DNA from 2 places in the Paenibacillus sp. FSL K6-1230 genome. Region 2 is predicted to be linked to the other one. Evidence: riboswitches for the same ligand, from Rfam matches in the RefSeq annotation. Region 2 holds a riboswitch; the other holds the start of a gene.
The links. A riboswitch is a leader RNA that binds a small molecule or an ion and turns the genes downstream of it on or off. The one in region 2 is predicted to bind glycine.
Positions count from the first base shown of each region.

Region 1: it holds a riboswitch for glycine, as region 2 does, so the genes downstream of both, sdaAB (L-serine ammonia-lyase, iron-sulfur-dependent subunit beta) here and gcvT (glycine cleavage system aminomethyltransferase GcvT) in region 2, are expected to answer to the same signal.

Region 1 covers NZ_JBBOCK010000001.1:419,569-422,984, reverse strand. Annotated here, with positions in the region: gene MKX74_RS01920 (NAD(P)/FAD-dependent oxidoreductase) at 1-943, opposite strand, end outside; purine riboswitch at 1,019-1,118, opposite strand; glycine riboswitch at 1,520-1,628, shown strand; gene sdaAB (L-serine ammonia-lyase, iron-sulfur-dependent subunit beta) at 1,840-2,517, shown strand; gene sdaAA (L-serine ammonia-lyase, iron-sulfur-dependent, subunit alpha) at 2,557-3,416, shown strand, end outside.
Region 2 covers NZ_JBBOCK010000001.1:4,657,087-4,660,502, forward strand. Annotated here, with positions in the region: gene gcvH (glycine cleavage system protein GcvH) at 452-844, opposite strand; glycine riboswitch at 1,210-1,370, shown strand; glycine riboswitch at 1,374-1,458, shown strand; gene gcvT (glycine cleavage system aminomethyltransferase GcvT) at 1,592-2,692, shown strand; gene gcvPA (aminomethyl-transferring glycine dehydrogenase subunit GcvPA) at 2,732-3,416, shown strand, end outside.

The DNA of each region.
Region 1 (3,416 bases), 4.2 Mb from region 2:
TGTTGGCCGAGCCAAGAGCCGGGTCCTTGTAGGAATGTCCATTGGCTGCCATAATCCCACTATGATTCTCGACCACCACATGACCGGATGGATTGCTGCAGAAGGTACGCACCCGGGTTCCTACTGAAGTATTATAGATAAATTTCCCTTCATACAGATGCTCATTGATCTCCTGCATCACCACATCCGACGTCTCAACCCTCACTCCGACATCCACCTGATTGTTGTACATCTTGATCTTGCGCTTCTTCAGCAATTCTGCCAGCCACACAGAGCCGTCACGTCCCGGTGCAATCATGACCCGATTAGCCTGATAGGTCTCCCCATTCTTGAGCAGGATCCCGCTCACATGATAGTCAGAATCCTTCTTCTCTGCGAGAATATCCTCCACCTCAGCCTTGAAGACCATGTCGATCCGTTCCTGCAAATATTCGTAGATGGATTGCAAAATCTGAAGGTTCTGCTCCGTTCCCAGATGCCGCACCTCTGCACGCAATAGCTTCAAGCCTGCAGCATATCCTCGCTGCTCAATACTGCGTACAGTCTCAGTAGTAGGATCTGTAATTACTGTCGTTGCCCCATGCTCCAGATTAATGGAATCCACGTATCGAATCAGCTCCATTACCTCGGAAGGAGCTATATAATCTGTCAGCCAGCCCCCGAATTCGGTAGTCACATTGAACTTACCGTCACTGTATGCTCCTGCCCCGCCGAATCCGGCTGTAATCGAGCAGGCCGGGAGACATCCGGCATGATCCTTCTTCCCTGCTGGAGGTGGGCACAGTGCAATCTTGCCCTCCAGAATCGGACAGCGCCTACGATAAATATCATGTCCCTTGTCTACCAACAGCACCTTCCACTCCGGTGCCCTCCTGCTCAATTCGTATGCTGCGAAAATTCCCGCCGGGCCTGCCCCGACAATAATGACATCATATGCTTTCATAGCGTCCTCCCCACATGAGCCTGCTCCACCACGGCCTTAAATGAGCGCACAAAAAAATCCCGGCTCTCCATAGGTATGCCGAAGCAGCCTATTCGTAGCCGGGAATTTACGGTTCCCTGTAGAAACCCTCAATCCTGATTATTGAGGTTATACGAACGTTGATTAAATACTGACTGAATGTTGACTAACTGATCATTGAATGTTAACAAATGTCGATGGGTCGTCAAGCTAATGTACGATTCTAGGGTCGAAGGAGCTTCCCTTAATCTCCCCTAACTCATTGTATGCCAGTAAACACGAATGTGTCAAATGATTATTGAAATAACGTTCGTGTTTTAGGGACATCTCACTATGAACACTCCTCTAGCATGCTTAGCTTGTATGCACCCCTAACTTCACTCTCGCATACTATTATATTGACAAGAGTGGCCTTAACCGTTAATATCTTCGTTGTGTCAAGATTGCCAACCATCTCTTAACAGGGATATGACATGGAGATCCGATCTCCCGCTTGATCCATGAAGTATACAAGGGAGCCTTCTCAGGCTAACCTATGTAATTGTACATATATTGCGGATGATATTGACGGGAGAGACCTGCCAGCAAGAGCAGGGCACCGAAGGAGCAAGCTGCACGGCACCCGGCCGACAGTTAATCTCTCAGGTACCCGTACCGTCAACGGACGCGCCTCTGGAGAGAGCGTAAGCCACCAAAGGGGTAAGGCGGGGGATCGCAACCAAGAACCCGCAGCAAACTCTCAGGTACACAGGACAGAGATAAGGGATCACTTCCTTATCCTGTCCTTTTTTGTGCTGACATGACGCGGCAGGATTAGAGTGAACAGATGAATATTAGTGGATACTGAAGGCAAATCATCATGTACAGGAGGAGTTCTTATGCGCTTTAAAGATGTGTTTTCCATTATTGGACCCGCTATGACCGGTCCCTCCAGCTCGCACACAGCAGGGGCCGTCCGGCTCGGACGCATGGCCCATCACTGGGTAGGTAGTACACCCGAGCGGTGTGTCATGACATTATACGGCTCCTTCGCTGATACGTACAAAGGGCATGGCACTGATTTGGCATTACTCGGAGGCTTGCTGGACTATAACACTGATGACGCGAGGATCATTGATGCAGAAGAGCAGGCCAGACGGGCCGGAATGACTTATGAGTTCGTCACAAGCTCGCTACCTGCACTTCATCCCAACACGGTACGAATTGATGCATGGCAGGCCGGTCGTAAGTCCACACTCGTAGGCTCTTCCATAGGCGGCGGGAATATTCAGGTACAGCAGCTCAACGAATTTCGTGTCAATTTGACAGGAGAGCTCCCGATCCTGACCCTGCTACATTCAGATAAGCCTGGTATGCTGGGGGCCATAACTACGGCCTTAGGTGCATCCGGTGTGAATATTGCCTATATGCACGTAGACCGCACCGGTCGGGATGGAGAGGCACTATCAGCTATAGAGACAGATAGCATCATTCCAAGACCGCTTCTGGAATATCTGCAGTCTCTCACCTACATGTACGAGGTGAAGGTGATGGATATTCGTAACACGGCAAAGTAAGCATCAAGATTAGGTTAGGAACAGGAAGGGGCTAGTCACATGCGATTTCGGCATCTGCGTGAATTAAGCGAATTATGTATACAGGAATCCAAGACGATTGGCCAGTTGATGCTCGAAGAGCAATCCAAGGAGAGCGGCAGCTCTCCTGAAGAGATTTACATCCAAATGGCCAAATACTATGAAATCATGAAGGAGGCTGTCCACCGGGGACAGACCGAGGACACGGTATCCCGTAGCGGATTGACTGGAGGAGACGGTAAGCGCCTGGCCGAATACTTGCGTACAGGAGAGGCCTGCTCCGGTGATGCATCGGCCCTTGCTATGGCTTATGCACTATCCGTATCGGAGGTGAATGCCTCCATGGGACGGATCGTAGCTACACCGACCGCTGGTTCGTGCGGTGTCATTCCGGGTGTATTCATCAGTGCGCAGGAGAGATTCGGCTGGGAGGATGAGCATATGGTTCATGGCTTGTTCGCGGCAGGGGCTATCGGCTATGTCATTGCCAATAACTCCTTCATCTCTGGAGCTGAAGGCGGCTGTCAAGCCGAGATCGGCTCTGCCATTGGAATGGCCGCAGGTGCGATGGTAGAACTTAGAGGAGGCTCTCCTGAGCAAGCTATGCATGCAGTCGGACTGGCATTGAAAAATACGCTTGGACTCATCTGTGATCCGGTAGCAGGATTGGTAGAGATCCCTTGTATCGTTCGCAATGGACTCGGTGCCGTAACAGCCTTGGCTGCGGCAGACATGGCCCTCGCCGGCGTGCGTAGTGCCATTCCTTCCGATGAGGTCATTGATGTGATGCTGGAGGTAGGAAGTGCGATGCCAACCCAGCACCGAGAGACTGCCAAGGGCGGGCTTGCCCAGACTCCTACTGGACGTCGTATGACGGAAGG
Region 2 (3,416 bases):
CCTTTTCACAAGCAGCTCATTTGAGACAAACGACAAATTTTGCACATCGCAAAAAAGCGTGCTGACAACCTTCCTTCGAAGGGTAATCAGCACGCTTGGTATGGCGTTTAGTGGTCGACAGGGTCCCGCTTGCAGCGGGTCTTTACTCACATTTAATCTGGTCAAAATATTAGTGCTTGTTCTAGCTCAATCACACGATTTCCGCAAGGTTCACACGCGCAAGGTTCAAGCAGTTGTAAATTGCGACTTATTGTTATAGGGATAGATATAAGGACTCAATAATCATACTTAGGCAACTCAAACACGACTTAAATATAACATATAAGTAACCCTAATATGACACTAGCCAACAAAATCGGACATAGTCACTTAAGCTAATCCATGCTCTCCAAAGTCGCATATTTCTCAAGCAACTCTCATGAAACTACATGAAAGCGAATAGTGGTTAACCTCAATCTGCTACATGGCTTGTATAGGCCTCAGGGCTCAGAAGCTTGGCTAAAGCCTCCTCCGCGCTATCATCCAACTCAATCTCTATCATCCAGCCCTCCTCATAAGGTGAGGAATTAACCAGCTCAGGAGATGCCTCCAAGGCACCATTCACTTTCACAATCGTTCCACTCACAGGTGCGAACAAGTCAGATACCGTCTTGACAGATTCGATCGTACCAATGCCTTCCCCAGCAGTAACTACGCTTCCTTCTTCAGGTAGCTCAACGAACACGATATCACCCAATTGATGCTGTGCAAAATCGGAGATGCCAACGAGCAATGTGCCTGCATCCGTCTTGCGCACCCATTCATGCTCTTCACTGTACAGATAGTTATCTCTTACCTCGCTCATGCTTCATCCTCATTTCCTAATGATCGTTGGTCATTTCAAGGTCTATGCAGCGTTTAATTCATCCATGCAGCATCGATTTATCATTCATTATCCAGTATCAGCTATTACACGATAAGATTACGCCAAGGTTGAATATGGTGTCAATATAGCTCACAAAAATGTCTGAAGTTATAAAGAACTTTGTCCTCCCGCTAGTGATTCGGCGCGAAGATCAGGAAGGATCAGCCATGAATGTGATTAATTTCATAGAATATGATAATTTTGTTGACATACATCTATGAATCGCGTATTAATGGTTATATAGGTACAGCATACACGAACCTGTAGCAATACACAAAATCATAACAACGTGACGAACGATGCGGATGAAGGTATAGGGAGAGATTATCAATGATCGAATATCTGGCATTAGCTAGTGTATTTCGATCAGGTCAGGCTGAGCCATTGTCGCAGGACCACAGGTAGCGCCGAAGGAGTAAGCAGCACCGTCTGTGAATCTCTCAGGCAAAAGGACCTTTACCGGACGCAACTCTGGAGAGAATCCACCACACGGTGGGTCACCCAAGGGGAAACCTGTGCTCGCATGGGGTAACTCTCAGGTATCAAGGACAGAGCCAAAGAATGATGGATCACGGTAGCAGTATGGCTCCGTGGCGCATTTTTTGGGCTGTCCTTTTTTGCATGACCTGGAACAACATGAGACGCTTAGGAAATGTAGTACGAATCATGATGATGAGGTGACAGACCATGGGCAAATTAAAGCAAACCTCGCTGTTCCCATTGTATGGCGAGCTACCAGGTGTACGATGTATTGATTTTGGAGGCTGGGAGCTACCAGTCCAATTCAGCGGAATTGTGAAGGAACATGAGGCGGTAAGGCAACAGGCTGGACTGTTCGATGTCTCGCATATGGGTGAGTTCACCGTGGAGGGAGCAGATGCCGAGCAATTTCTTCAGCAGATGACGACCAACGATGTAAGCCGACTAGAGAACGGTCAGGCCCAATATACGCTGCTCTGCTATCCCGATGGCGGAGTTGTAGATGATCTGCTGATTTACAAGCGTGGAGAGGGACGCTATATGCTGGTTGTGAATGCCTCCAACATCGACAAAGACTGGGAATGGCTACAAAAGCATCTTACCGGAAAGGTCAGTATGCATAATGTCTCCGATGACACCGCGCTCTTGGCGCTTCAGGGACCAGCTGCTGCAGATATTCTTGCTTCCATCAGCACACTGGAGCCTGCCAGTCTTCAGTCCTTTCGTTTCACCGAGGACGTTGAGGTAGCTGGACATAAAGCCTTGGTATCCCGAACAGGCTACACAGGTGAAGACGGATTCGAGCTGTATCTTCCCATTCAGGAGGCTCCGGGAGTCTGGAAGGCATTGCTAACAGCAGGTGAGTCTCACGGTCTGTTACCGGCAGGTCTCGGGGCGCGGGATACACTGCGCTTTGAAGCCAAGCTGGCACTCTACGGTCAGGAGCTGTCTTCCAGCATTTCACCACTGGAGGCGGGTCTAGGATACTTTGTGAAATGGGATAAAGGCGACTTTGTCGGGCGAGACGCTCTGCTCGCACAAAAGGAAAACGGCGTTCCACGCAAGCTTGTGGGTGTAGAGATGATTGACCGCGGCATCCCTCGTCCGCACTATCCTGTATTCGCTGAGGGAGTACAGATCGGCGAGATTACTACAGGAACCCAATCCCCGACGTTGAAGCGTAACCTTGGATTGGCCCTCATTGATAGTCGATACACAGCTGTAGGCACTCCGCTGGAGATTGAGATTCGCGGCAAGCTCCTCAAGGCCGAGGTTGTTCCTGCACCATTCTACAAGCGAAGCCACTAATCCCACTACAAAGTGAATCTGGAAGGAGCCTGTTGCTGCATGAAACCGCACCGTTATTTACCGATGACCGAGCAAGATCAGGCCGAGATGCTGCGCACCGTTGGGGCGGAGAACATCGAGGATCTGTTCAAAGATATTCCGGAAAACATCCGGTTCAGAGGAGAACTACCTGTCTCCTCCCGTCTGGACGAACGCGCACTGACTCGCCACATGGCTGGTCTGGCAGATCGAAATGCCCATACAGATTCCCATATCAGCTTTCTTGGAGCAGGCATCTATGAGCATCACATTCCATCTGTTATCAATCACATCATTTCCCGCTCTGAGTTCTATACAGCATACACCCCCTATCAACCGGAAATCAGCCAAGGTGAGCTACAGGCGATTTTCGAGTTCCAGTCCTACATCTGCGAGCTCACAGGCATGGCTGTGGCCAATGCCAGTATGTACGACGGTGCCACAGCGTTGGCCGAAGCTGGCTCGCTGGCTGCCGGGGCCACACGGCGCAAGCGTCTTGTCGTCTCGCGTGCCATTCATCCCGAGGCACGTGAGGTGCTGGCTACCTATGCACATGGTCTGAATCTCGACATCGTGGAGGTCGGCTGCAAGAATGGCGTGACGGATGCTGAGGCCCTTGCAGCAGCAGTGAATGAGGAGACCGCAGCTGTACTCGTGCAAAATCCGAATTTCTTCGGAGCTGTTGAGAATGTACGTGCTATAGCTG